One region of the Ectopseudomonas mendocina genome, then DNA from elsewhere that is predicted to be linked to it. Evidence: predicted binding sites of a transcription regulator. Region 1 holds the regulator's gene; the other holds the start of a gene.
What was found. The regulator FliA, encoded in region 1, starts transcription of late flagellar genes. The targets are predictions, from matches to a motif close to CTAAAGTTTNNNNNNNNNNNGCCGNTAA.
Positions count from the first base shown of each region.

Region 1 (3,461 bases):
CGACCTGACTGGCCATCAACATCAGCTTGAGCAGGTTGCTTTCCACCTCGGTCACCAGTTGGGTGACACGTTTGATCACTTGGCCAGTCAGATCCTGGTAGTCCTGCGCCAGCAAAATGTCGTTGAGATGGCTGGAGAGCTTGTTGCCATCACGCTCGCTGCGAGCGAGGAACAGTTCGATACGCTTGGCCAACTCACGAAAGCCATCGGCGCCCATTTCACGACGCATGAAACGGCCCCACTCAACGCTCAGACTCTGCGCCTCATCGCTCAGGTCATTGACCAGCGGCGCGCTCTGCTCCACCAGATCCATGGTGCGGTTGGCAGCCTTCTCGGTCATGGTGACCACATAATTCAGGCGTTCGGTGGCATCGGCGATCTGCGACAGCTCCTGGGCATGCGGCATACGCGGATCAAGCTGGAAATTGACAATGGCATTGTGCAGCTCACGGGTCAGCTTGCCGACCTCGTGATACAGGCCACGATCACGAACCTTGTTGAGCTCATTAATCAGTTGTACCGCGGCGCCGAAGTTGCCTTGTTCGAGGCTATCGACCAGATCGCGGGCGTTGCTTTTCAGGGTCGACTCAAGGTCACCCAGCGTGGAGTCATCGTGTTCCATAGCACCCTCGCGGCCGACATCAGCCGTTGACCCGCTCGAAGATCTTCTCGATCTTTTCCTTCAGCACCTGGGCAGTGAAGGGTTTGACCACATAGCCGTTCACACCGGCTTGGGCCGCCTCGATGATCTGATCGCGCTTGGCTTCGGCCGTCACCATCAACACCGGCAGGTGCTTCAGACGTTCGTCGGCGCGCACGGCACGTAGCAGGTCGATGCCGGTCATACCGGGCATGTTCCAGTCGGTCACCAGAAAGTCGAAGCTGCCGCTTTGCAGCATCGGCAGCGCCGAGGTGCCATCGTCGGCTTCTGCGGTGTTGGTGAAACCCAAATCCCGCAAGAGGTTCTTGATGATCCGTCGCATCGTCGAGAAATCGTCAACGATGAGGATTTTCATGTTCTTGTCCAAGTCGACCTCCGTACAGTCCCAAACGTATTGCGCTCGCAACCACGTCCTTTAATCATGAAACCGTTAACAGGCCGTTTAAGCCTGCGAATACGCTGTTCAGCCAGCGCGCCATTCACTTAGCCGCGAACGCAGACGCGCTGCGCACTGGCTATGCAACTGGCTGACGCGTGACTCGCTAACCCCCAGCACTTCGCCGATTTCTTTCAAGTTCAGTTCTTCGTCGTAATACAGCGCCAGCACGAGACGTTCACGCTCCGGCAAACCAGCGATGGCATCGGCCAAAGCCGCCTGGAAGCGTTCGTCTTCGAGGTCCCGCGAAGGTTCGAGGTGGGTGTGCCCGGCGTCTTCGTGCAACCCGCCATGCTCGCCGTCCTGCAACAGGTCGTCGAAGCTGAACAGGCGGCTGCCCAAAGTGTCGCCAAGAATGCCGTAGTAATCCTCCAGACTCAATTGGAGTTCGGCCGCAACTTCGTGATCTTTAGCGTCACGCCCCGTTCTGGCTTCAACAACACGAATCGCATCGCTGACCATACGGCTGTTGCGGTGTACCGAACGCGGCGCCCAATCCCCCTTGCGCACCTCATCGAGCATGGCACCACGAATACGGATACCGGCGAAGGTTTCGAAGCTGGCACCCTTGCTGGAGTCGTATTTGCGCGAGGCTTCGAGCAGGCCGATCATGCCGGCCTGGATCAGGTCATCGACCTGCACGCTGGCCGGCAGACGGGCCAATAAGTGATAGGCAATCCGCTTGACCAGCGGCGCATAGCGTTCGATCAGCTGATGCTGGGAATCCTGCGCCTGAGCCTTGTTGTACATACGAAGTCCAGAGGCTGCTGTCATACGGCCGAGTCTGCAGTCGGTTGATGCACCAGACGCTCGACGAAAAATTCCAGATGGCCACGGGGATTGGCCGGCAACGGCCAGGTGTCGACCTTCTGAGCTATCGCCTTGAACGCCAGGGCGCACTTGGATCGTGGGAAGGCTTCATAGACGGCACGCTGCTTCTGCACGGCTTTACGCACACACTCATCGTAGGGCACGGCACCGACATACTGCAGGGCGACATCGAGGAAACGATCCGTCACCTTGGTCAGCTTAGCAAAGAGATTGCGCCCTTCCTGCGGGCTGTGGGCCATGTTGGCCAACACGCGGAAGCGGCTGATACCGTGGTCACGATTGAGCAATTTGATCAGCGCGTAGGCGTCGGTGATCGAGGTCGGCTCATCGCACACCACTACGAGAATTTCCTGCGCCGCGCGAACGAAGCTGACCACCGCATCGCCAATACCGGCCGCAGTATCGATCACCAGTACGTCCAGGTTTTCGCTGATATCGCTGAATGCCTGGATCAGGCCGGCGTGCTGCATCGGCGTAAGACTGACCATGCTCTGCGTACCGGACGCCGCCGGCACGATACGGATGCCGCCCGGCCCCTGCAGCAGCACGTCACGCAGATCGCATTCACCTGCGATCACATCGGCCAGGGTGCGCTTGGGCGTCAGGCCCAACAGAACGTCGACGTTGGCCAGGCCAAGGTCAGCGTCCATCAGCATCACCCGACGGCCGAGATCGGCCAGGGCCATGGACAGATTGACCGACACGTTGGTCTTGCCGACGCCACCCTTGCCGCCAGTCACCGCAATCACCTGTACGGGATGCATACCCATGTTATTTCTACACCTTGTCTAACTTCGACTTGGCCATTTGGCCGTTCACTCCCGCCAACCACGCGGGAGGATGCACTGTTCTCGTCGCTTCAGCCGGCACGTGCCGGACTGTGGTATAGCCCGGCGAACATCTGCGCCATGGCATCTTCGCTCGGCTCCTCGGCGGCCTGCAAACCTACCGCGCGACTGACCAGTTGATGACTGCGCGGCACCTGCAGATCGTCCGGAATACGCGGCCCGTCCGTGACATAGGCTACCGGCAGATGCTGGCCTATAGCCAGACCTAAAACCTCGCCCAGGCTCGCCGCCTCGTCCAGTTTCGTCAGTATGCAGCCTGCCAGTCCACAACGCTTGTAACTATGGTAGGCCGCCTTGAGCACTTGGCTCTGACTTGTTGCAGCCAGAACCAGATAATTTTTCGCATTGATACGCGCCGAAGCCAGGCTTTCCAGTTGCAGACGCAGTGCGGGATCGTTACCCGGCAGGCCCGCAGTATCGACGAGCACCACACGCTTTTTCGCCAGCGGAGTCAGCGCCTGCAGCAACGACTGACCAGGATCGACCTGAGTCACCGATACCCCCAGGATACGCCCCAGGGTCTTGAGTTGCTCCTGCGCGCCAATACGGTAACTGTCCATGCTCACCAGAGCGACCTGCTGCGCGCCGTACTTAAGCACGTAACGCGCGGCCAGCTTGGCTAGGGTGGTGGTCTTGCCCATGCCAGCCGGGCCGACCAAGGCAATCACCCCGCCCTCCTCCAGCG
Region 1 covers NZ_CP027657.1:4,466,575-4,470,035, reverse strand. Annotated here, with positions in the region: gene C7A17_RS20650 (protein phosphatase CheZ) at 1-622, opposite strand, end outside; gene C7A17_RS20645 (chemotaxis response regulator CheY) at 642-1,016, opposite strand; gene fliA (RNA polymerase sigma factor FliA) at 1,125-1,871, opposite strand; gene fleN (flagellar synthesis regulator FleN) at 1,868-2,698, opposite strand; gene flhF (flagellar biosynthesis protein FlhF) at 2,788-3,461, opposite strand, start outside.

Region 2 (3,461 bases), 1.5 Mb from region 1:
GAAGTGGCCGAGCAGGATGCCGATGGTGATTGCGACCAGAACCTGTACGTAGAGCATTTTGTAGAACGGTTGACGGATAACGTCGGTCGTCATGGCAGTTCCTCAGTGACCACGCAGTGCATCCTTCCGATACTGCGTAGCCCTTTTGTAAGCATGTTCCCTCCATCTGGAGGGGTTTATTGTCGAGGCGCGTGAACCGCAGCCTTGCTCGCCTTATCGCAAGCCGCATGCCACTCCGAAAAAATATAAAAAAACCAATAAAAACAATAATTTATATATTTAGATAGCCAAGCAATAATTTCATCTGTGGCGGTTTTCCGCACGACCAGATGCCAGGGCCTGGCGGATATCCATCCGCACACGGGTCATGCAGGTGACTTGTTGGGTGCAGGCTGCTCTGGCTACCATCGGCGACCACCTCGACGGGCCTGCCCATGCGCGAACGCACCATCGCCAGCCATTTCGTCCGCGCCGCTCTGCGCGGCGCCCAGCGCCAGAACCTGGCCTGCGAGGGCATTCTGCGCGGCGCCGGCATCCAGCCGGCGATCCTTCAGGAACCCCGCGCACGCATTGCCCCCGAGCAGTTCGCTCGGCTGATGCAGTTGCTCTGGGAAGCACTGGATGACGAGTACCTGGGCTTCGGGCGCCAGCCGAGCCGACGCGGCACCTTCGCCATGATGGGGCACGCCATCATCCACTGCCGCAGCCTGGAAAAGGCGCTGAGCCGCGGCGCGCTGTTCTACGGCCTGTTCCCGGACGCACCGGTGATCCGCCTGCAGCGTGAAGGCGACTGGGCGCGGCTGAGCGTCGACGACAGCACCCTGTGGGATCCGGATCACTTCCTGGTGGAAAGCCTGCTGGTGATCTGGCACCGCCTCGGCAGTTGGCTGATCGGCCAGCGCATTCGCCTGGAAGAGGCCACCTTCGCCTACCCCGAACCGGAGCACGCCGCCGAGTACGAACTGCTGTTCCCCAGTAGCCGGCGGTTCTCCGCCGGACAGACCAGCCTGCTGTTCCATGCCCGCTACCTGAGCATGCCACTGCTGCAGGACGAACGTACGCTCAAGCAGTTTCTCCAACATTCCCCCGCCGATCTGCTGGCACGCCCAGATGGCGGCGACAGCCTGACCAGCCAGATCCGCCGCCTGCTGGGCCGGGACTGTCGCACCTGGGCCGACCTGGAACACGTCGCCCAACACCTGCACACCAGCCCACAAACGCTGCGTCGCCATTTGCGCGAAGAAGGCACCAGCTTCCAGGAGCTCAAGGATCATCTGCGGCGCGACTTGGCCATCTATCACCTGGGCCGAGATGAACTGGCGATCCAGGACATCGCCGAGCAACTCGGTTTCTCCGAACCTTCGGCTTTCCACCGCGCCTTCAAGAAATGGACAGGACTGACGCCAGGCGCCTATCGAGCCCAGGAAGGCTGAGAAAGGCCCTGGCGAAGCTGCCATAAATCGCAACAATCACCCGGACATTCAATGGATTTTGTCTTAAACAATCGCCAGGCAAGGCCGACATAACTCCCAGCCCAATCCAGAGAATCCCAGCGATGTTCGCCACCCGCCTGAAACAAGAGCTGCAAGCCCTGCGTGAAGAACTGGCGTCCATCGAACAGGTACGTTCCAGCCTGAACGAGGAAATGCTCGCCCTGTATCTGGATCCACAGGGTCGCATCGAATCGGTCAACCGCAACTTCGAGCAGGAAATGCTCTACCGTGCCGAACAACTGCACGGCCGGAACCTGCTGGAGATGATTCCCGATCACGTGCGCAATCTGGACTTCCATCACCGTGTCCGCCATGCCCTGGAACGTGGCGAGCACCTGGCTGGCGTCATTCGCCTCAAGCGTGGCAATGGTGAAGAGGCGTGGTTGCGCTCGATCCTGCAACCTATTCGCGACAGCCAGGGACGAATCAAGCAGTTCTCGCTGTTTGCCAGCGACCTGACTCGTACCATCGAGTCCTCGCGCGAGCACGAGAACCTGATCAAGGCATTGCAGCGTTCCACCGCCGTGATCGAGTTCAACCTCGATGGCGTGGTGCTTACCGCCAACAAGCCCTTCCTCGACGCGATGGGCTACACCCTGGCGCAAGTTCAAGGCAAGCATCACAACATCTTCTGCGATCCGGCTGAGGCCAAGTCACCGCAATACAAAGCGTTCTGGGACAAGCTGCGCCGTGGCGAATTCGTCGTCGACCGCTTCAAGCGCGTGGACAGCCTCGGTCGCGATGTCTGGCTGGAAGCCTCCTACAACCCCATTACCGATGCCAACAACCGGCTGTACAAGGTGGTCAAGTTCGCCACCGTGATCACCGATCAGGTCATGCGTGAGGCGGAAGTGGCCGAAGCGGCTGGTATCGCCTTCGACACCTCTAAAGGCACCGATAGCAGCGCGCGAAATGGCGCCGCCGTGGTGCAGCAGATGCTCAACGCCATGCATGAACTGGCCAACCGCATGCAGGAAGCCGCGCAAGGCATCGAAGCGCTGGACAAGCAGTCCCAACTGATCGGCTCCATCGTCAAGAACATCAGCAGCATTGCCGAACAGACCAACCTGCTGGCACTCAATGCGGCCATCGAGGCGGCGCGCGCCGGCGAGCAGGGCCGCGGCTTCGCCGTGGTCGCCGACGAAGTTCGCCAACTGGCCTCGCGCACCAGCGCCGCTACCGTGGAAATCACCAGTGTGGTCGAGCAGAACCAGCAACTCGCCGAACGCGCCGTGGAGATCATCGACCGCGGCAAGAGCCAGGCCGAACTTGGCCTGGAACTGTCCGCCCAGGCCGGTCAGGTCATCGAAGAAATCCAAGATGGCGCGCAGCGCGTGGTCAAGGCCGTGGAGCGTTTCGCGACGCAGCTCTGAGCACGACGACAAGGCAAAGGTAGGCTGCGCCATGCGCACCGTGGAAAACAGCGGTGCGCGCGGCGCGCCCTACAGCCTCAATCGTACAAACGCACCCGGAAACACGCCCCGCCCAACTCCGACTCTTCCAGGCTCAGCTCACCGTCGTAGCTCTCGACGATGTCCTCGACCACCGCCAGGCCGATACCCTGCCCCGGATTCTGCGCATCCAGGCGTTCGCCGCGCTGCAGCACGCGCGCACGTTGATCCGGCGGCACACCAGGCCCATCGTCCTCGATGGTGATCAGGCAGCCACCGGCCAGCGGCTCCAGGCGAATGTGCACACGATGCAGACATAGCCGGTAGGCGTTCTCCAGCAGGTTACCGAGCAGTTCCATCAGCGCGCCGCGCTCCATGGTGATCTGGCTATGCTCGGGTACATCCAGCGTCGCTTCCACGCGCTTGTCGCGGTAGACCTTGTCCAGCGAGCGACACAGGCCATCGAGCAGCGGCCACACCCGTTCACGGTGGCGCACCAGGCCGCTACGACGCAGGCTGGCACGCTGCAGCTGATAGCCGACCTGCTGGCTCATGCGCTCGATCTGCGCCTGCATCA
Region 2 covers NZ_CP027657.1:226,498-229,958, forward strand. Annotated here, with positions in the region: gene C7A17_RS01125 (dicarboxylate/amino acid:cation symporter) at 1-93, opposite strand, end outside; gene C7A17_RS01130 (AraC family transcriptional regulator) at 435-1,433, shown strand; gene C7A17_RS01135 (methyl-accepting chemotaxis protein) at 1,556-2,866, shown strand; gene C7A17_RS01140 (ATP-binding protein) at 2,944-3,461, opposite strand, start outside.
Region 2: the regulator FliA is predicted to act here: its motif matches at 1,497-1,524, upstream of C7A17_RS01135 (methyl-accepting chemotaxis protein).